3 regions of the Halobacillus sp. ABR2_026 genome follow, and region 3 is predicted to be linked to each of the others. Evidence: riboswitches for the same ligand, from Rfam matches in the RefSeq annotation. Region 3 holds a riboswitch; each other region holds the start of a gene.
What was found. A riboswitch is a leader RNA that binds a small molecule or an ion and turns the genes downstream of it on or off. The one in region 3 is predicted to bind thiamine pyrophosphate.
Positions count from the first base shown of each region.

Region 1: it holds a riboswitch for thiamine pyrophosphate, as region 3 does, so the genes downstream of both, thiW (energy coupling factor transporter S component ThiW) here and tenA (thiaminase II) in region 3, are expected to answer to the same signal.
Region 2: it holds a riboswitch for thiamine pyrophosphate, as region 3 does, so the genes downstream of both, thiT (energy-coupled thiamine transporter ThiT) here and tenA (thiaminase II) in region 3, are expected to answer to the same signal.

Region 1 covers NZ_JBSWTM010000001.1:3,691,809-3,699,320, reverse strand. Annotated here, with positions in the region: gene ACXADE_RS18760 (PucR family transcriptional regulator) at 1-1,436, shown strand, start outside; gene ACXADE_RS18755 (DUF3221 domain-containing protein) at 1,456-1,992, opposite strand; TPP riboswitch at 2,105-2,214, shown strand; gene thiW (energy coupling factor transporter S component ThiW) at 2,308-2,796, shown strand; TPP riboswitch at 2,802-2,908, shown strand; gene tenA (thiaminase II) at 2,951-3,637, shown strand; gene thiD (bifunctional hydroxymethylpyrimidine kinase/phosphomethylpyrimidine kinase) at 3,634-4,440, shown strand; gene thiM (hydroxyethylthiazole kinase) at 4,437-5,195, shown strand; gene thiE (thiamine phosphate synthase) at 5,192-5,806, shown strand; gene ACXADE_RS18725 (threonine synthase) at 5,892-7,121, opposite strand; gene ACXADE_RS18720 (M24 family metallopeptidase) at 7,307-7,512, shown strand, end outside.
Region 2 covers NZ_JBSWTM010000001.1:1,496,019-1,503,530, forward strand. Annotated here, with positions in the region: gene ACXADE_RS07760 (SDR family oxidoreductase) at 1-570, shown strand, start outside; gene ACXADE_RS07765 (alpha/beta hydrolase) at 521-1,261, shown strand; TPP riboswitch at 1,343-1,443, shown strand; gene thiT (energy-coupled thiamine transporter ThiT) at 1,533-2,099, shown strand; gene ACXADE_RS07775 (phospholipase D family protein) at 2,346-3,794, shown strand; gene ACXADE_RS07780 (YflT domain-containing protein) at 3,842-4,189, opposite strand; gene ACXADE_RS07785 (DUF1028 domain-containing protein) at 4,358-5,218, shown strand; gene ACXADE_RS07790 ((Fe-S)-binding protein) at 5,359-6,075, shown strand; gene ACXADE_RS07795 (LutB/LldF family L-lactate oxidation iron-sulfur protein) at 6,091-7,512, shown strand, end outside.
Region 3 covers NZ_JBSWTM010000001.1:2,142,843-2,150,354, forward strand. Annotated here, with positions in the region: gene thiO (glycine oxidase ThiO) at 1-422, opposite strand, end outside; gene ACXADE_RS11090 (thiamine phosphate synthase) at 419-1,033, opposite strand; gene tenA (thiaminase II) at 1,037-1,735, opposite strand; TPP riboswitch at 1,892-2,000, opposite strand; gene ACXADE_RS11100 (PQQ-dependent sugar dehydrogenase) at 2,191-3,258, opposite strand; gene ACXADE_RS11105 (D-serine ammonia-lyase) at 3,329-4,663, opposite strand; gene ACXADE_RS11110 (hypothetical protein) at 5,462-5,671, opposite strand; partial or broken gene ACXADE_RS11115 (thiaminase II/PqqC family protein) at 5,875-6,112, opposite strand; gene ACXADE_RS11120 (HNH endonuclease family protein) at 6,335-7,072, opposite strand.

The DNA.
Region 1 (7,512 bases), 1.5 Mb from region 3:
TTGCCACAGGACGTCATCTGTATAAAATTCCGGACCGGGTGTTGAAGCTTGCTGAGGAACATAAATTGATCGTCATGGAAATACCATGGGAGATCCGCTTTGGGGATATTCTGCAGGATGTATTACGGCTAATCAGTAAGGAAAAGCAGAATGAGCAGCAACGGACAGAAGAAATACGTCAGGAATTGATCAACTGTGTCCTAAATGGGAAAGGGCTTCAGGAGATCACTACCATTGTTTATCAAACAACAGGTATCCCCACAGCCATCAGTGATCATAACAAACAGGTCCGGTCCAATCAGTATTTCGATCGTTACTATATTGATATTCTGAATGGGAATGAGCCTTCGAAGGAGGGGGTTCTCGTCCAAACGCAACTGGAGAGTGATCACCCCCTGTGTCATTACATTGAAACCTATGAGTTTAAAGATCAAAAATGCTATCAGCTGACAATTTTATCGAACTATAAAAAGCAGGGATATATCCTTTTTAAGCCCGAGGATGAAAAAGATTTGAACTGGGTGAATCTCCATATTTTAGAACATGCCCTCACAGCCTGCGCCCTTTATTTTGTAAAAGAAAACGCGATTGAAATGACGGAAATACGGCTGAAAGACAACTTTTTATTAGACTTAGCAAAGCAGGATAAGGAAATGGATCGGGCGCTTTTGTCGAAGGCACAGCTCCTCGGTTATGATTTAGAGAAACCGTACATCTGCCTGGTCGGTCATATTCGTTTCGTTCCTGCGGAAGAAGAGAAACCGAATGCCACAAGATCCCATGTGAAGTCTTCCTCGATCAACAGCCGGAATTATTATATTCAAAAGGAAATCACCCACGCAGGAGATACTCTCCAAAGGCGTACGATGACGACGTTTGATGAAGGTGAAGTGATCGTTTATTTAGAAACGGACCGTCCGGACTTTGAAGAAATTGCGAATCAGTTTCTGGATTTGATTGAGCGGAGACTTCATGAGCTGTTGAAGGGGATTACAATCAGTTGGGGAATCTCCTGTCATAAAGGAGGCTACCAGGTCTTTCATAAAAGTTATGAAGAAGCAGCGACGGCATTGAAAATTGGTCAGCAGCATGAGGAGGGTGAACGGACATTTTTCAGTGATACGAGAATGAATCGGTTACTGATGGCCCTGTCCCATGAAGAGGAAATCGGCACCATCGTATCGGATACTCTAGAGAAGCTGATTGATTATGATCAGAAGAGGCAGACAGAATTGATCCATACGTTTATGGTCTATAATAAATACAACAGCAATGTCAGTCAGACAGCTCGTGCCCTTAACCTTCACCGTCAATCTCTGCTTCACAGACTGAGAAATATTGAGCATTTGACGGGCTTGTCCCTTCTGAATGCGGATGATCTCTTTTTACTGGAGCTGAGTGTAAGGCTGTGGATCCTGAAAAAAGTAGATGCCTAGAGCGCCCAGGGATGGCGCTCTATTTTTGATCCTTAACGGTGGTTTTCCACTTCTCCTGTCCTGTTCCCCTTTGATCAAGTGTAATCGTCCACTGGTCGGTTTCTTCATCAAAGGAAAGTAAAGAAACAATGAGAACTTCGGTCTGGGCCTGCCCTTTTTCAGATAAGGCTGTGGACAAAGCTTCAGATGCTTTCATGTCTGCCCCTTGGACTTCACTCATTTCAAGCTCCAGCACTTTTTCTGCCGCTGCTTGTTCAGGATAAGATTCAGCAATCGCCCCATCCACCCAGACTTCCACTTGTTTTCCCACCCATTGGCCTTCAGGCACATCGGATACCCACATGGCTCGTCCTTCATCCTTAGATCCATCATTCATTGGGGTGACAACAAGAAGTCTGTCCTCTTCCTGGGCCATGACGAACCCGCTTATATCAGGAGCAGCAGTTTCAGCATCCACTTCCTCTACATCCACTGGTTCCGTTTTTGATAAAAGGCCGCAACTACTGAGAAAAAAAGAAATGATGATCGACATTCCAAGCATCCCTATGATTTTCATGTTTCCCACACTCCTTTTCTACTTTATGAAGACGTTTGAATGGTAGAGAAAGTTTCACATGACAGAAACATCCAACTTTGTTATGATGATAATCAACAAGCGAATAGATTTATGAAACTACTAGGGGGGCCTGAATAGGCTGAGAGGAAAGTAGACAAACTTTCCGACTCTTATGAACCTGATCTGGTTAATACCAGCGGAGGGAAGTAGTCTGACGATACATGTATCGACTTACTGCATACCAGGCCAGGTCCTCTAAGGATCTGGCTTTTTTGTTATAACCTGTTCAGCTTCTTTCAAAGAGGGAGGTGACCTATGAAAAATACGAAGGTGCTCACTACGATGGCTGTCCTTGTCGCCATGGGGACGATCGGCGCACAGCTTCTCTGGTTCCCTGCAGGGATAGCCAAAGCTTATCCTGTACAGCATGCTGTAAATGTGATCGCGGCAGTGGTGCTTGGTCCTGTTCCGGCGGTCACTATCGCTTTTGTTATTGGTATGCTGCGTTTTCTACTGGGGCTAGGCACGATTCTAGCTTTTCCGGGCGGAATGTTCGGTGCTCTACTTGCTGGAATTTGTTATCGGATTTATGAGAAAAAGAGGTCTGCGGTGATTGGTGAAGTACTTGGTACCGGCGTCATCGGGGCATTCGTTTCAGTACCGATTGCACATGCTCTGATGGGAAGTGGTGCAGGTGCATTAACCTTCCTTCCATCGTTCCTCGTGAGTAGTGTTTCTGGAGCGTTAATTGCTTCTTTCATTCTATCACGCGTCAAAAAGGAAAATATGATCTTACAACCATAATACACGGAAACTGCTAGGGGCGCGAGTAATCGCTGAGATAAGGATCATTTTCCTTGGTCCCTTACTACCTGATCCGGGTCATGCCGGCGGAGGGAAGTAGTATTAGTCCTCTACTGTCCTCTAGTAGCTTCCGATAATAATAGGAGGCTCTACCATGTCTTTTTCCAACCAAATAAGAAGAGAAAACCAGGATGTTTATCAAGCCATTTTCAATCACCCTTTCATTCAGGGAATCGGAAAGGGAGAAGTCACGAAACATGCTTTGACTCATTACATCAAAGCTGATTATGAGTATTTGAATGCCTTTATGCATGTTTATGGAATAGCTATTTCTAAGTCTACGGATCGGAGAGATATTCAACTTTTTAACGAACAAATCGATTTTGTGCTGAACAGTGAAGTTCATCCTCACAACAACTTTTGTGAACAGATCGGCGTTCCTTACGAAGAACTTCAAGGCTTTCCACTGCCTCCGACCGCGGATCATTATATCAAGCATATGCTCTACCATGCTCATCATGGCGGCATTGGAGAAATTTTGGCCGCTTTGCTCCCATGCCCGTGGACGTATTACGAGATCGGTGTTGAATTGATGGAAACATTCAAACCTGACGACGGCCATCCTTTTTATCCATGGATCCAATTTTATGCCGATGCGGATGTGAAAAGCCTCACCAGCGTGTTGTGTGAACGTCTGGATGCATACGCGGAAGACGCTTCAGAAGTTGAAAAGCAGCGGATGAGAGAAGCCTTCAGGAAAAGCTGCCAGTTGGAATATGCCTTTTGGGAAATGGCTTACACCGAGGAACAGTGGCCTTGTGAAAAGGAGGGAGTACGATGAGGGACGTGTCCTGTGCTTTGACGATTGCCGGTACAGATCCGAGCGGAGGCGCCGGGGTTCAAGCAGATTTGAAAACATTTCAGGAGTTGAAAAGCTATGGAATGAGTGTCGTCACTTCCGTTGTTTCACAAAATACGACGGGGGTCAAAGATGTCCATCACCTGCCTGAAGAATTCATAGAAAGCCAATTAAGGGCCGTGTCGGAGGATATGCCTGTGCATGCATTAAAAACGGGAATGATCGCGAATAAAAAAATGATGAAAGTCATTAGTGGATGGCTGTCAGATCTGGATGCTCCATATGTGATGGATCCGGTCATGGTCGCTCAAAGTGGCGATCCATTGATAGAAAGAGAAGATCAGCGTTATTTAAAAGAATATCTTTTGCCGCAGACAGCCCTTGTCACCCCGAACCTTCCCGAAACGGAAGTGATGGTCGGGGGAGATATTGCGACAGAAGCGGATATGAAAGAAGCAGCTGAAGTCATCGTGAAGGAATTCGGGGCTGGAGCTGCCTTGATCAAAGGGGGCCACCTTAAAGGAAGAGCGATCGATTTTCTGTATGATGGTAAGCAATTTTATGAATTTGAGGCTGAACGCATCGATTCTTCCAACACTCATGGCACCGGTTGTACGTATTCTGCTGCCATTACAGCGTATTTAAGTCAAGGCTACCCGCTTCCTCAGGCCGTTAAAGAAGCGAAGCAATTCGTAACCGAGGCCATCCGTTACTCCTTTGATTTAGGGAAAGGAAACGGGCCGACGAATCATTTTGCCCTACGTAAGGAGGTTAATCAACCATGAAAAATCACGTCATCCAACAAGTAAGAGAACAGCGGCCGCTCATTCATAATATGACGAATGCAGTGGTCATGAACTTTACAGCAAACGGCCTGTTGGCATTTGGAGGATCTCCAATCATGGCCAACGCAAAGCAGGATGCTCCAGATATCACCCGTTTATCTCAAGGTCTTTTATTAAATATCGGTACGTTGCATGAGGAGCAGGTTGAGGCGATGATACTCGCAGGGAAAGTAGCGAATGAGTCTGGGATCCCTGTCGTACTTGATCCTGTGGGTGCCCCAGCGACTTCCTATCGGTCCACAGTCTGTAAAAAAATTCTGAAGGAAGTTAGCCCGACAGTCATTAAGGGGAATGCGGGTGAACTTGCCCATCTCGTCGGTGTAAACGTTGAAACAAAAGGGGTGGATTCCTCAGAAGCGTCGGATCAAGAGTCCATCGTCCGACGGGTGGCGGAACAATATCAGACAGGTGCCGTATGTACAGGGAAGAAAGATGTCGTGTGTATCGATGGGGAACTCTCTTACAATGAAACGGGACATCCTTACCTTGCGCAAGTTACAGGTTCTGGTTGTTTGTTAGGATCTCTGCTGGCCGCAGGTTTATCAGTCGAAGGCCGCCCGTTAGAAAAAGTGCTTGCTATACTCAGCCATTATGGATGGGCAGCGGAGCAGGCGGCCTCCCATCCCGATGTCGGGGGGCCTGGCACTTTTCTCCCGCGTTTTATAGATGCCCTGGCAAAGGATGAAGATTCATGAATGCTGAAAAACTAAGAAAATACTTTATTATGGGGAGTCAAAACTGTGAACGTGACCCTTTGACTATTTTGGATGAGGCACTTAAAGCAGGTATTACTTGCTTTCAATACAGAGAAAAAGGGGAAGGCGCGTTGTCGGGAGAGGCGAAGTACAGCCTCGGGCATAAGCTTCGTCAGCGATGCGCGGAAGCGGGAGTGTTGTTCATCGTCAATGATGATGTCGAGTTATTTGATGCCCTGAAGGCAGATGGAATCCATGTTGGTCAGGATGATCGGAGCGTAGAGGAAATCCGGTCGAAATTTCCTGAAACAATCATTGGACTCTCGGTATCCAATCGCTCTGAGTTAGCATCCAGTCCCATTGACCATATTGATTATTTAGGTATTGGCCCTATGTATGAAACGAATACAAAGTCAGATGCCAGCCCGGTCGTGGGACCACAGTGGGTGAAAGTTGTAAAGGAACGACATCCGGACCTGCCGGTAGTAGGGATCGGAGGGATACACCCTGGGAATTCCGCAAGAGTGATCGAAGCAGGGGCGGATGGGGTGGCTGTCATTTCAGCGATCACCCAGGCAGAAAACATCGCTGCTGCAGTAAACTCCATATAGACAGAAAAAAGGAACGCATAGGCCATGCGTTCCTTTTTTCTGTCTATGGCCTATGTATGCATCGTTTGCGAATAGGCTGTAAAGTTCAATTGTTGATTTTTTGATCGTTCAAACGATCTTCCGGTTGGAGAGTCGGGATATCCATTTGTATGGTATCAGGGTATTTGATGCCGGCACCCGTATTGAGCACAACCACTTCATCTGTTGAGGAGATCCATCCATCAGCGCGGAGATTGCGTGCGGCAGAAAACGCAGCGGCTCCTTCTGGGCAGACAAATGCGCCCTCCTTTTGAGCGACCGTTTTTTGTTCTTCCAAAAGGTCTTCGTCGCTTACGGATACTGCACATCCATCGGTCTCATACAAAGCTTCAAGGACAAGGAAATCACCGATGGCTTTCGGGACATTGATACCAAAAGCTGTCGTTTTGGAGTTTTTCCAGAAGGTTGATTCCCTTCTTCCATGCTGCCAGGCTTCGACGATAGGGGCACATCCATCGGATTGGACAGCCACAAGCCTTGGCATTTTGTCCTTGGAAATCCACCCAAGTTCCTGAAGCTCTTTGAACGCCTTGTAAATTCCAATCAATCCTACACCCCCGCCTGTCGGATAGAGGATGACATCCGGGAGGTTCCACTTCAATTGTTCGGCTATTTCAAGTCCCATTGTTTTCTTTCCTTCGATCCGATAAGGCTCCTTCAATGTAGATACATCGTAAAGATCTGATTCTTTCACGGCTTCTGCGACCATCTTCCCGGCATCGCTGATCAGTCCGTTTACAAGAAAAAGGTCAGCACCTGAAACGGCACATTCGTTGCGGGTAATCTTAGGGGCATCCACCGGCATGACGATGGTGGACTTCATAGATGCTCTTGAAGCATACAAGGACCATGCGGCTCCTGCATTCCCATTCGTGGGCATCGCGATGTGTTGGATCCCGAGTTCTTTTGCTCTCGAAACCCCGACGGCTGCTCCGCGCGCTTTGAATGAGCCGGTAGGGATGGTTCCTTCATCTTTCATATGCAAGGTTTGAATATTCATATCTGACTGAAGGCAAGGGAGGGGAAGCAAAGGGCTCATGCCCTCTCCCAATGAAGTTTTGTGGACAGGGTCTTGGAGTGGCAGCAGTTCATGGTAACGCCAGAGGTCAGGATTTCTTTCTTTCAAATCATCAGGAGACCATGATTTCTTTAATTCATTCAAATCATAGTCTACAAGCAGAGGTGATCCACAGGTGCAAAGGTGGTGAGCGTTCACCGGGTCATACGTTTCTTCACATTTCGGGCAGTACAAATGAGACAAGTAACTGTAAGGCATGTTCATCTCCTCCTCTTAGCTTGGATACCCGTATCTTAACATGAACAAAAGGCGATCGCTTCCACATTGTATTAAGGACAATTTCAAAACTTCATACACTTTTTACATTACAAGAAAAAAAATCTTCGAATACAATGAATGTATAGTCGTTTAAAAATTCAGACAAATAGCGCGGAGGGGATGAAATGGTTCTTCCTTTTGACATTTTAGAGTATCACCAGCGTTTACAGGCTACGAAGGAGCGTATGGCTGATCAGGGAATTGACGTGCTTTTGATTACAGACCCGGCGAACATGAATTACCTTTCTGGTTATGACGCCTGGTCTTTTTATGTGCACCAAATGCTTGTGATCATTATTGATGAACCGCAGCCGCTGTGGATCGGGCGTTA
Region 2 (7,512 bases), 650 kb from region 3:
GTCATTGCTGTTACGCAGGCCGTGCTCCCGGTGATGCGCAAACAAAGGAGCGGAAAGATCATGAATGTAAGCAGCGTCAGCGGTCTGATCGGTTTCCCTGGGCTGTCAGCCTATGTAGCCTCGAAGCATGCCTTGGAAGGATTATCAGAAAGTCTCCGTTTCGAAGTGAAGCCATTCGGCATCGACGTTGTCTTGATTGAACCCGGCTCCTATCAGACGAATATCTGGTCGACTGGACTCGAGATCCCGGAAACATTACATGACCCCGGATCTCCATACGCTGCTTACATAAAAGGGTTGTGGGATGCTCTAAACAAAGAAACACCCGGTGATCCTCAGGATGTATCCGATTTGATGGCAGGATTAATGGATAAAGAAGAACTGGTCAAACTGCGTTATCCAATCGGACCAGGGGTACGCACCAATGTATGGTTTAAACGTTTAGTGCCATGGAAGTGGCTGGAGAAGACCGTCTTGCAGAAAATTCTTGGGAAATCAGAAGCGAAAGGGGAGCGGTACAATGGTACAAGTGATGGATGGAGCAGAGGAGATGCGCTTCGAGGGGAATGAGGTAGGAATTCTTGTATGTCATGGTTTTACTGGCACGACACAGAGCATGAAACCTCTGGCAGAGACGTATGCGAGGGCTGGCTATACTGTCCATTGTCCCCGCCTTAAAGGCCACGGGACAACAGCGGAGGATATGGAATCGACCACCCATGATGACTGGGTCCAGTCGGTCGAAGCAGGATATGACTGGTTGAAGGAAAGGTGTTCGAAAATATTCGTCGTCGGTCTTTCTATGGGAGGAACCCTTGCTTTATATATGGCGAGTGAATACCGTGATGTAGCGGGAGTCATCCCGATCAACGCTGCCATCGATATTCCAGCACTGGAAAGCAGTTCAGAGTCAGAAGAGCGGTTTATCGAAGCGATCGGGTCAGATATCAAAGACCCTGAAACGGTGGAACTGGCTTATGAGCGGACACCTGTTCAGTCAATCGGTGAACTTGTTCAATTGATGGAAAAGGTGAAACCGCGATTGGATGAAGTCCATTGTCCGATCATGATTTTCGTATCTGACGAAGACCATGTCGTACCGCCTAACAACTCAGAAGTCATTTTTGAATCGGTCTTTTCTGAACACAAGGAAATCATCCATCTTGAAAACAGCTACCATGTCGCTACCCTCGATCATGATAAAGACATGATTCTGGAACGGACGATGGAGTTCTTTCAAATGTACACCAATACGAAATGATTGCCCGGGAAATAGAAAAGACTTTGTAATCTTATAGAAAATTTATTATAATAGATACAAATCAGGAAAAGTAAACGGTTTAAAGCCTTCAAGGGGAGCCTTCCGGCTGAGAGTGAATGTCATGTTCAGACCCTTCGAACCTGTCAGTTAATACTGGCGTAGGGATGGCGGCTTTTTTGATGGTGCAATGCGAAATTGGGACTCCTCCATCAGGAAGCTTCCCTCTTTGGCGTTGCTTTTTTTGTGTCTTTTTATAAGGAGGAATGTTGAAATGAGAAATCGCCGGGTATTGTTCCTCGTCGAGGTCGCGATCTTTTCAGCACTCGCGTTATTGTTGGATATTATTCCATTTTTATCATTCAAACTATGGGCGCAGGGAGGTTCTGTTTCCTTCGCAATGGTCCCCGTGTTCATCATGGCTTTCCGCTGGGGATTAAAAGGCGGTGTTACGACCGGATTGCTGCTGGGCCTTTATCAACTATTGACAGGCGCCTACATCATGACACCCGTCCAGGCTTTTCTTGACTATGTGGTAGCTTTTGCTGTCATCGGGACAGCTGGATTAGTGGCTGCACCATTATGGAAGGCGATTCAATCGAAAGAGTCCCGTCGGTTGGTCGGATGGATCGTCGTTGGATGTCTGATCGGAAGTGTTCTGCGCTTTTTCGGACACTTCTTCGCAGGAATCGTCTTCTACGGAGAATTTGCTCCGGAAGGTCAGCCCGTCTGGTTGTATTCCCTCGTTTACAACGGCGGGTATATGCTGCCAGCGTTCATCCTTAGCAGCATCATCGTAAGTCTTCTTTTTGTAAAGCGTCCCAAACTAATCACCCATTAATGATGAACAACCCCTGTCCGATCCTCGCGATCGCATAGGGGATTTTTTTATTCTGGGGGGGTTGTAGGAGTGAAGGTTCGATAGGAAAAGGGAGACGGACGAAATTGGTTATACAGGGATATGTTCAATATCGACCCTCGCATTTGATTAAATGGTGGAATCCTAATCATGTTTTTGTCGAATCGGGGTTTGAAACCTGCCATAGAAGTGAAAATAAGAGGAGCACTCTAGTTTAGGAGGCCTCTTATGAAGCGTTTAAAACGATTAGGTAAACGAAAGTGGTTTTGGATCGTTGTCTTTATTCTTATTGTTCTTAGTCTAACGATTGCCTACCACACCTCATGGAAGACCCTGCCTGATGGGATTGCCTATGAAGGCGAAGAGCACCAGATGGAAGATATTGAATTTTATCGGGATCTTACTTATGAAAATGAAGCCGGTGAAACGGTCCATGATCTTCAAATATTTGAAGAGATCAACCAGACGATTGCAGAAGCAGATGAATTCATCGTTGCGGACATGTTTTTATTTAATGGATATACCAATGGAAAAGTGGAGTTTCCTCCGATTTCAAGTGAATTGGTGGATGCTGTGTTAGAGAGGAAAGAAGAGGTCCCTGATTTGAAGGTCGTTTTCATAACCGATCAGATCAATACGGTTTACGGATCATATGAGTCGGAAACCATTAAACGTCTGGAAGAAGGCGGTGTGGAAGTTGTGTTGACGGATTTGAACCGGTTGAGAGATTCAAATCCCTTGTATTCAAGCGTATGGCGGTTGTTGTTTTCCTGGATGGGAACAGGTGATGACGGCTGGATTAGCAACCCTCTTGCAAAAGAAGCACCAAAAGTGACCCTTCGTTCCTACATGAAATTGTTGAATATTAAAGCGAACCACCGGAAATTGTTGGCCACAGAAAAAGCGGCTATCGTTTCGACGGCAAATCCTCATGATGCAAGCGGTTATCACGAGAATGTGGCCTTCAAGATGACGGGGCCGATCATCAAAGATATCCTGGAAGCGGAGGAAGCCGTCGTCCGCTATTCCGGAGGAGATGAATTCCCAGATTATGAAGATATCGAATGGGAAGAGAAGGAAGGGCCATTATCCACCCGGTTCGTCACGGAAGGAAAGATCTATCAGTCGATACTTGATGGACTATCTGACGCAGGAGAGGACGATAGGGTCTGGCTCGGCATGTATTACCTGGCTGACAAGAAAATTATGAACAGCATAGACGAAGCCGCTAACCGGGGGGCTACGGTGAATATCATCATGGATCCGAACAAGACAGCATTCGGTCATGAGAAAACCGGTATTCCGAATTTGCCTGTGGCTGCCGAATTACAGAGACTTGGAAATGAGAACATCAACTTGCGCTGGTACGATACGGATATGGAGCAGTACCATACGAAAATGCTATACATCGATCACCCGGAAGACGATCTCATAATCGCCGGTTCCGCCAATTATACACGACGAAATCTGGCCAACTTGAACCTGGAAGCGGATGTGGTCATTAAAGGAAACGGGGAAGAAGAGGTGTTCCAAGAAGTGGATGACTATTTCCAGCGGATCTGGAACAACGAAGATGGACATTATACTGCAGAGTACAACAAGTATCAGGACAATTTAACATTTATTCGTTATGCCACGTATTATCTGCAGAAATGGACATGGTTTACGACTTATTGATATGAAAAAAGGAGCACACCGTCCGGTGTGCTCCTTTTTTGTTTCTCTTATAATAATGTTTCTGCTTTCGATGGGTTCGTGACAATCAGCAGGACTTTCCCTTCATCCATATCTTCTTCGTATTCTTCAGCTTCATCTTCAGAAAGCCCAATTTCCTGAAGTTTAGTACGTAGTTCATCGCCCTGTTTACTGAAAATATTGCTGATGACATTTTTTAAATCCTGTTCGGAAAGTCCGATTGTATTCGCATTAACGTTCTTAGCGATTCGGTCGGTACGGTCATCGTCATGGGACAGGATATAGATTTCTTTGTGGTCGATACCTTCGTCCTTCAATCGTTTAACGTCTTCCATAAGCTTTTCGTCATTGGTGTATTCACGGACAGTCGGTTTCATCTAATCTCTCTCCCTTTCTCTTTATTTAATAGCTGCTACGGTATGAAATTTACCCGGACAGGCAAAGTTTAAACTATAAATTGTTCGTCTATAGAGCATCGATCGTCCAGTGGGGTGAAGGATATTGTCTCTTTTTCCCGAAATCTATGTAGACAGGGAGGGAATGAAATGAAGTCAAAAACCATTGCGACATTTTCTATTTGTGCTCATGATCCTGAAACAGGAGAATGGGGGGTCGCCGTCCAGTCGAAGTTCTTAGGTGTGGGGGCGATCGTTCCATGGGCGAAAGCGGGAGTCGGTGCCATTGCTACACAGGCCATGGGGAATCCTCAGTATGGTCCCGAGGGTTTGCGATTGCTTGAGGAAGGTTTTTCAGCAGATGAGGTGATCCGTCTGTTGACGAAAGACGATCCCCAAAAAGAAGATCGGCAAGTCGGCATCGTCGATCATCAAGGAAAAGGTGCAACGTTCACTGGAACGGACTGTTATCAGTGGGCGGGCGGTGAGGCAGGAATGTCTTACGCAGTCCAAGGCAACATTTTAGTAAATGAAGAAACTGTCACTGATATGAGGAATGCGTATGAAACAGCAGATGGCCCTCTGGCTGATCGTTTGTTGGAAGCCATAAAAGCTGCTCAGCGTGCAGGTGGCGACAGTCGTGGGAAACAATCGGCCGCCCTGCTAGTCGTCAAAGACAAAGCGGGTTACGGAGGCCTCAGTGATGTAGCGGTCGATCTCCGTGTGGATGACCACCCTGAGCCGATTGAAGAGCTCGAACGTATCTACCACCTGCATCAATTGTATTTCGCCGCATCCCATCCAGGTCAGGTCGTGAAATTGGAAGGAAAAGTGAAGCAAGAGGTGGCCACCCACTTGCTGCGCCTGGGGTATGTGCAATCGGAGGATGTGTCTGATGATGTATTTTATGAAGCTTTTACAACGTATCTCCATACAGAGAATTTTGAAAACCGGGAGCAGTCACACGGTCTTATCGATTTGGCCGTTCTTGAGTACATGAAGAATCAATGAGAACAGAGCCGGATAAACGGCACGATCTTTGTTTGACTTACGAAGATTGCGGTGAACGTTTTTTAAAAGAATTGGAGAGATCGGGTTTCTAAAACACCCGGTCTTTTTTAAGTAATTCAATAAGGAGGACAGACACAATCATGAAAGTTTCCTTATTTATCACTTGCCTGTGTGATACGTTCACCCCGGACGTCGGGAAAGATGCGGTCCAACTGCTCGAGCGTTTCGGGTGTGACGTGGATTTTCCTGAAAATCAAACCTGCTGCGGGCAACCGGCTTTCAATAGCGGGTATAAACAAGAATCCATCCGAGCCATGAAACAAATGATTAAAACCTTTGAAGCCTCCGCTTATGTTGTCGGTCCTTCCGGGTCCTGTGTGCAAATGATCAAAGAGTATCCTCATGCACTGAAAGACGAACCCGAGTGGAGAGAACGGGCAGAGACTGTGGCTGGAAAGACGTATGAACTGACCCAGTTTTTAGTAGACGTTCTACATGTGGAAGATGTGAAATCAACGTTTCAAGGGACGGCTACCTATCATCCGTCCTGTCATATGACACGTTTGTTAGGAGTGAAAGATGCCCCGAGAATTTTGCTGGAAAATGTGGAAGGTCTGGAGCTGATTGAGCTGCCGCTGAAAGAGGACTGCTGTGGATTCGGAGGAACGTTCGCGGTGAAAAATGCCGCCGTGAGTGGACAGATGGTAAAAGAAAAAGCGGAGCATGTCGAAGAGACCGGGGCGGATTACCTGATCGGCGGAGACATGGGCTGCCTGATGAACATGGGAGGCTGTATGCGCCGCAACAAACAAGACGTAACAGTGCTTCATATTGCTCAAGTGTTGAACAGCCAATAAGGAAGGGGAGGTCACATGGGAATTAAGATTGGCGATAAGCCGTATGCTGATAGGATTCAGGCCGGAATCGAAAACAATTTTATGAGGCAAGCCGTATCTTCAGCGCAGGGGCGCTTTCGAAGTGGGCGTCTGAAAGCGGCCGAAGAACTCGGGGACTGGGAAGATTGGCGGACGCTCGGGGAAGAAATCCGCCATCACACCTTGGAGAATCTGGACTATTATTTGCACCAGCTCAGCGTACAAGTCGAAAAACGCGGGGGAACCGTATTTTTTGCGGAAACGGCTGAGGAAGCGAACGCTTACGTTCAGCAAGTCGCCAAAAAAAAGCAGGCGCGCAAAGTGGTGAAATCGAAGTCAATGGTCACGGAAGAGATCGGCTTGAATGAAGCATTGGAAAAAAGCGGGTGTGAAGTCGTAGAGTCGGACTTAGGGGAGTGGATTCTGCAGCTTGATGAGGATCCCCCGTCCCATATCGTCACCCCCGCTCTTCATAAAAATAAAGAACAGATTCGGGAAACATTCGCCAATAAAAAAGGGTATACGAAAACGGATCAGCCCGAGGAGCTAGCTGCCTTTGCCCGTGAACAGCTTCGGAAAGATTTTCTGGAAGCGGATGTCGGGGTCACAGGCTGTAATTTCGCGGTCGCTGAATCCGGTGCCGTCACGCTTGTAACGAATGAAGGAAACGCCCGCATGGTAACCGCTCTTCCTGAGACCCATATTGCTGTCATGGGGATGGAGCGTGTCGTTCCTACGTGGGAAGAGCTGGAAGTTATGGTGAGTTTACTTACGAGAGCCGCTGTTGGACAGAAATTGACGAGCTACATCACGGCGCTCACAGGAACTCGTTTAGAGGGCGAAACGGATGGGCCGGAGGATTTCCATCTCGTCATTGTCGATAACGGTCGTTCAAAAATATTGGGCACAGAATTTCAGTCGACGCTGCATTGTATCCGTTGTGCCGCCTGTATCAATGCCTGCCCTGTGTATCGTCACGTCGGAGGCCACTCTTATGGTTCCATTTATCCAGGTCCGATTGGAGCCGTCTTGACCCCGCTCCTGGATGGGTATGAAGACCATAAAGATCTTCCTTACGCATCTTCCTTGTGTGCGGCGTGTACAGAGGCATGTCCTGTGAAAATTCCGCTCCATGAACACTTGATCAGACACCGTGAAATCATCGTTGAGCAGGAACAAATGGGGGCGAAGTCAGAAGAATGGATGATGAGAGGGTTTGCCCAATGGGCGTCGACGCCTGCTGCCTACAAGATGAGTACAAAAATGGCCAGGACTGCAATGAAACCGTGGACGAAAGGTGAACAGATCGAAAGGGGTCCAGGTCCGTTGAAAGGGTGGACCGACAGCAGGGATTTTCCTGCCCCCGCACGCAAGAACTTCCGGGAATGGTACAAACAGCGGGAAAAAAGGAGAGAAGAA
Region 3 (7,512 bases):
TGGGAAGACACCGCCGGCTCTTCCCTTTGCCATTCTTCAGGCTCCATCCATACCGCTTCTTCCCCGCGCCTTCTTTGAACTTCCCCAAACGCGATCAGCTCTTCTTTTTCCTCGTCGTTGAGAGCCACTTTATAAATGCCGTTCTGCTGGTAGCCAATATCCATACCGCTATACGCTTTTAATTCTTCAGAAAGCTCCGGGAACATCTTTCTGCTTGCTGTAGCAAAGGAATCCAACGAATCGTTCCCGTCTTTCCATTCCGACTGAGCCCCAAGCATGCCAGCGGCCGCTGAAGAAGCTTTGCCGGCGACCGTCCCGCGATCGAGAAGAAGCACACGGCGCCCGCGCTTGGCCAAATGATAGGCAATGCTGCTGCCGATCACGCCAGCACCGACAACGATCGTTTCATAATGCGTATTCATAACATCCTCCCTCCATCGATTTCTTTTCGATAAGCTCGTACCGTTTTCACAGGGTCCTCCGCCTGCAATATGCCTGACATCACGGCGATGCCCCGAGCTCCCGTACGAATGACATCACCGGCCCGCTCGGGGGTGATCCCGCCGATGCCGATGACCGGACCTTTCACATGCCGAATGATTTCACGGAGCGACTCCAACCCTTCCCCTGCTTTTCCCGGCTTTGACGAAGTAGGATAGAGATTCCCATAAAGAAGGAAATCCGCGCCTTCTTCGTCTGCCTCCATGGCCTCTGGTAAAGAATGAACGGATTTTCCGACTTTCAATGCTGGAAAATGGTGCTTCACTTCCGATACAGGCAGGCTATGACCAGTCAACTGAACCCAGGCACTTTTTGAAGCCTTGGCTACATCCACCCGGTCATTGATGATGATGCGATCCAACGGAAATCCGGCATCCGTCAACTGCTGAACGCCAGTGAAAACTTCCGCAGCGGAGCGGTGCTTTTCCCGAATGTGGAGAAAATCGACCTCCTGCTGGACCACCGTCACCTTCTCCGTCAGCTCAGCAAACGACTGCCTTCCTGTTGAAATCAAGTGAATGGAAGGTCTCACGGTTTATTCGCCCTGGCCTGCCACAATAGAAGCTCTCATATCAAACGGCCATTCTTCCATGACATAAGCCATCTCCCAAAACATGTATTCATACTGACTGCTGATCACGAACAACTCCTTCATCCGCTCACGGTCCGCTTCCGATTTCATTTCCGCGAGATCATCCAACCGATCGATCTGCTCTTCTACAAGCGTCCGAAACCAATCTCCGCCATAGGTGACAATCCACTCCTGATAAATCGGTTCCTCCGGCTGATGATCTTTCAAGTGCTCCCCAACTTCATAATAAAGCCAGTAGCATGGAAGAATCGTAGCGATGATCTCTCCCAAGTCCCCGTGGTAGGCGCCGCGGTACATATGGGAGGCGTACGCATACGCCGTTGGAGAAGGCGTGAACTGCTTCCGTTCCTCGTCTGTGATCCCAAGTCTTTCAGAAAAGTTCTCATGAAGCTCCATCTCCGCTTCATACGTCCCTTGAGCATGAGAAGCCATACTGGCCATCGTCTTCATGTCTTCGGATTTAGCTGCCCCCATCGCCTGCACTCTCGAAAAATGGGATAGATAATACGAATCCTGAAGCACGTAGTAGTGGAACTGGTCGAGGGATAACGTCCCGTCTCCGATCCCTTTGACGAACGGATGGTTGAAACTCGCTTCCCAAATCGGATCCACCGCTTTACGAATCTCCTGTGAAAATTTCATGATCATTCTCTCCTTTTCCCGACGATCCACGGGCAAGGAAACAAGAAATAAGACGCACACACTCTCTGCCTCTATTTCCAGCCATTAAAAAAACCCCTTTCTTTATGGACGTAAAGAAAGGGGTTTCAGGTGTAATATTGATATGTAGCTTAAGATACACGCTAACCGCCACTTCCCTACGCTGGTCTCAACCAGATCAGGTTCCAAGAGTCTTAAAGCTACACTTTAATCTCAGCCTTATGAGAAGGCACCCCTAGTGGATCGTCTATGATTTTTTGATTTCAATGATATCGTAACATGTTCTAGATCAATGTCAAAACATTCCTCGATAACTATGAAACTATCGATGTAACGTTTTTGAGTATCTAACCTTTCATAGAAAAGATGGTAAAGAGCGCTTCGTGACTGAAGCGCTCTATTGTATGGACCGATTTTGAAAGGTTACTATACGGTAGTTAATCCAGACCTGAAAGTGAAATTCTATACAGCTTGTCATCATTCTCCTGTGGATTTCCACGACCATCTGTATTATTACTAATGAAATAAAGATTGTTATCCTCAATCTGTACATCCCGAATCCTTCCAAGACCAGTGATCACTTCACGATATTCACCTGTTTCGAGATTAAATTCTAACACGGCAGACCCTCTTAATGCTGCAACATAAAGTTTTCCTTCATAATTGTCCATTCCAGATGGTGCCCAGGTGGAGTTATCACCAGAAGTGAATAGAGGCGAAACCATTCCCTCTTGTTCTTCAGAGCCTTCGATGACCGGCCAACCGTAATTTTGACCCGCTTCAATCAAATTAATCTCATCGTTTGCATGATCCCCATGTTCACTTGCATACATCGTACCATCCGATAACCAAGTCATCCCTTGAGGGTTACGGTGTCCAAGGCTATAAACATAGGAATCCTCAAATGGATTATCATCCGGGATCGTTCCATCTACGTTCATTCTTAAAATTTTCCCACCTAATGAATCCAGGTCTTGGGCTATTTCAGGATCAGAAGCATCCCCAGCCGTAGCGTAGAGTTTTTCATCAGGACCGATTTTAAGTCTTCCTCCATGATGGTACGTACCGCTGGGGATTCCATCAAGAAGCAGATCCTCTTCTCTCCATCCACGATCTTCCAACCGAAGCGTTACGATCCGATTCAATTGTTCTTCACCATCTTCATAGGTGTAATAGGCATAGGCAAGGTTCGATTCGGAAAAGTCAGGAGAAAGAACAAAGCCAAGCAACCCTGCCTCGGAAGCTGTGGATACCTCTTCTTCAAGCTCTACGCTCTGCCTCTCTACTTCACCATCTTCTACTTTGACAATGTTCCCTGATCTTTCTGTTAAATAAAAAGTGTCTTCCATTTTTTCGATGGACCATGGGACTTTCAGATTATCTGCTATAACTTCTAAACCTTCAGCAGGTCGTGGCGATTCTTCCTGTTTATTACCATCCGAATTATCAGAGCAACCTGTTATTAAAAAGAAGGCCGTAATTGATAACGCTAAGAGTTTTTTCAACTTTAAATATTCCTCCTTTTTCAATCTTCTTGGAAGCAATAAATCACGAGGAGCGCACTGGTGAGATTCTCTATTCCTTCTGACGTAAAAGTGATGTTCCTTTGGAAACAAAACCTTCCATAATATCATCTGGAACCAAACTGCCCCCTGTTGCCCAAACCAGATGGGTAGCCTGACTCAAACTTGAGCCATACATGTGTTCTAACTGTTGTTGAATATCAATGGAAGCAGGCCCGTACATGCCTGCAAGTGCCGATGGCTCGAGAGAAATACCTTCTGAATCATGCAAAAGGGCTAATAGCTTGTACAAGTTTTCATCGTTGATCGTATATATGCCGTTCACCATATTTTTTACCAGCCGGCCAGCCAAAGCTGATGGTCGTCCAACAGCTAATCCATCCGCTTCCGTCTTATTATCAAGCCCGATATCCTGAACAGAAATGTTCTCATGTTTTCCTGTAGCTAAACCAAGCATCATGCAAGGAGAGTTGGTCGGCTCTGCAAAATAACAGTGCACATGATCCCCGAAAACATACTTCAGTCCATAAGTGATCCCCGCAGGGCCTCCGCCTACCCCGCAAGGTAAATAAACCACCAGGGGGTTGTCCGCATCAACCGTAATATTCTCCTGTTTTAATTGCTCATTAAGGCTCAAAGCAGCCACGGCATAGCCTAAAAATAAATCCTTGGAATTTTCGTCATCTATAAAATAACAGTTCTTTTGCTCCTGGCATTGTCTCCGTCCTTCGTTTACGGCAAAAGAAAAATCCTCATCATGCTCCACCACCACTACACCTTTATCCCTGAGTAACTCTTTCTTCCATTCTTTCGCGTCCAAGGACATATGAACCGTTACCTGAAAACCTAAAGCAGCACTCATTATGCCTATACTTAGAGCCAGATTACCTGTGGATCCTACAGCTATTGAAAAGTTGGAATAAAATTGTTTAAATTCAGGATTGGCTAATTTAGAATAGTCGTCATCTTTTGTAAGCTTTCCATGTTTTATCGCCAGCCCTTCCGCGTATTTTAATACTTCATAAATACCTCCACGCGCTTTTATGGACCCAGCTATCGGAAGATCATGATCGCACTTTACATACAAATGGCCAGGAATAGATTGGTGAAATCGCTTTTCCAATTTCTGTTTCATAGAAGGGAGGCCGCGAATGGGAGATTCAATGATTCCGTTCATGTTGTTGGTTTCTGGAAATACTTTAGCTAAATATGGAGCAAACCTTTGAAGGAGAATTTCTGCTTCGTGAATGTCTTCAGTGGGGATAGGCAGATCTTTTTCCACCGTGTAATAAGGTTTAAGTGATTCATTCGACCAAAACGTTTCTTTCTTGTTTTTTAACTGCTCAAACAATTCTTCTTTGCTCCTATAAGTACTTTCAGGACTCATAAAATCCTCCTTTAGTTCATTTATAATCAAGGTAACATATAGAGAATATTTAACATGCTTAACTATTAAATGCTGTTCATGAAATTAAATTATAACTGGGTCAAAAGAGCGGGTACTATATCTTCTCCAATTCCTAATGTTCATACGAACCCCAACAATTGTCTGACTTCTCCGCCGACTATGTATGGAAAAAATCCTGTAATTTCCAGCAAGCAAACTAATATGGCCAGCAACTTTATAGCTAGAACGAAACTTTTAGCGTGGTGCATCGTTTTCTTTAGTTAATGTGTATCTTTTCTTTCTTCTTCTCCATCTTCTTCCACTGGTAGTGTTGTATGAATCATAGCTACGATAAGCGCACAAGCAATAGATAAACCGAGAAACAAGAAAGGGCCTCCCTCATTCAGAAACATTTGTCTCACCTCAAATCCTTTATTCACAATATATATGTCACATGCCATTTGCATTTGAAGGTATTCCTACTCGCGACTTTTCTCATTAGTCAGGTGAAGAGTTGAAGTGAAAGTTTTAGGACAGGCAATATGATGTAACAGTGGAAGCTCCCTTAGAAGTAGCTCTAGCAATCCCAACTCTTCTCCTCTTTTACATAACATTACAAGAGTTATAAAAAAAGTGCCTGTCCCCATCAAGTTACTACTTTAGCGCAGTGGGGCAGACAACCTCATTTATATCCTATTAAAAACTATCCAAAAATGAATCCAACTCATCCTCCGTTTTAAACTTAATTGAATAACCGTACTGAATGAGATTAGCTCCCTTATTCTGTTATTTGGAAAATTATGTAAAATCTGTACTATGTAGTTTCCTATTACTTCTCAAAATCGCTTTTTTCTCTACGATGTTTGGATTTAAAATAATATTAATTTCTTTATTCGGTACCAGGTATATCACTTCACTGGTGTCTTTATTTTGAAATTCATCTGCTTTACTTGTTTTCTTTGTAAGATTGAAATTGTTTTTAGTAAAAATACTACGAATGTTGTCCATCAGACTCTTCTCCCTTATTTTTCATTTATATATTTCTGAACATTTTTTATATTCGGTACTTATTCTAACATTATGACGAGGGTTCACATTCTATCATTATTTTTATCTATGTAAGTAAGAAGACTATCATCTACCTAAAGGACCTGACCTCCGCTATTGTCAGCGCACCCCCAAATCTCGCGGTGGGATCAGGGACCTCATCCGATCATTTCCTGATAAATCGGTTCTTCCGGCTGATAATCTTCCAAGTGCTCCCCGACTTCATAATCAAGCCAATAGCACGGAAGAATTGTGGCGATGATTTCTCCAAAAATCCCCATGATAGGCGCCACGGTGCTTATGGGACGCGTATGTATAATCCGTCAGAGAAGAAGTGAACTGGTTATGCCCCTCCTCGGTGATCCCAAGCTGTTTGGAAAAGTTCTCATGAAGCTCCATCTCTCCTATCCTTGAGCATGAGGAGCCATTTTAAATATAATTGGCAAAAAAAATCCTAGGAACTATAAATTAATGACTGGTAACTTTGAGCAAATTGCAACTGGGGTCAATAATACACAAATGATGAAACATTTTATGCAGACATGCTTCCCCTCATATAATAAAATTTTCATATGCAATGGGAGGGTACCCATAGCTTTATTGAATTTTTCAAAACCAGACATATTACTCCGAATAGTTCCATACTTGTAATGAATCTTGAGACATTTGTTTTTGTCTCTTCTCGATAGACTCGAAATCCCATTCATCTAATTTAATAATTTTTGATGGATAGTATAAACCTGATTCCTTGTAAACCTCTTTTTTTGTACTAAAATCATAATTTTTCGCTCTTTGGTTCAATTTTCTCTCTAGAATCAATAAATTTCCAACCCTATACTTAAAGTCGTTATAATCCTCAGAATTACGAACACTACTCCATTCATGCATTCTATTTTGTGCTTTAGATGGCCTTTTTGGCATTATATGTTCAATATGCTGATTAGGTCCATGGTTTAATGGCCTTATCCCGCTCCTTTTTTGCTTTTCAAGTTCATTTAAGATATAAAATCTGAGAGTATTATTTCTGGTAGAAAATAATTCAAAATTATTAACAAAAGTTAAATCCGGAGTAAGTCGACACATATAGTCAATCACATCTTGCAAATTTTGAATCGTCTTTACTTCCTCATCATTTTCACTAATATCCTCTAGAGGTACCGGGTTAAGTAGATATTTAGACATTAAACCAATTTCTTTTTCGAGGTCAGCTACAGTTCTATTTCCAATAGTAAAATAACGGAAACAAAATGTTATTAGAGAATCTAGCAACCTTTCAAATGAATAATGATCACCTTCGCCATATCTTATAGCCCCTGTAAGTAGTAAAGGATTATAGTATGTAATGTCTATCTTTTTAAACACTTGCAGTTTCTCTGATATTTCATTACTCCAAAATTGTGTTCCAATAAAGTTGATTCTCTCATACCATTCAGCTTCGCTTTCTTATTGAGTAAGGTACTCCAGTGGGGCCACTGAACCTTCTGCAGATATATAATCTGTAATTGTTTTAAATAAATCTATTGGTTTAACACTTCCATTTACTGAAGCATATTGAAATCTTATGTACTCAGTTAAGTTTTCATTTTCAATAGTATTTATTATGCTATCCTATTTAACCTTTATTTGTGACCTTCTATCCTCGTAACTTTCTCTTTTAAACAACTCATTCTTTATTAAGTCCAGACCCTGATAGATCCTTTCCCCTTTTATTTAGAGAACCAAAAATCACATAGGCCATTCCTCTATCCTCTACAATTATCTTCAAGAAAGACATATATCTATTTAGAACGGTCGCAAATCCA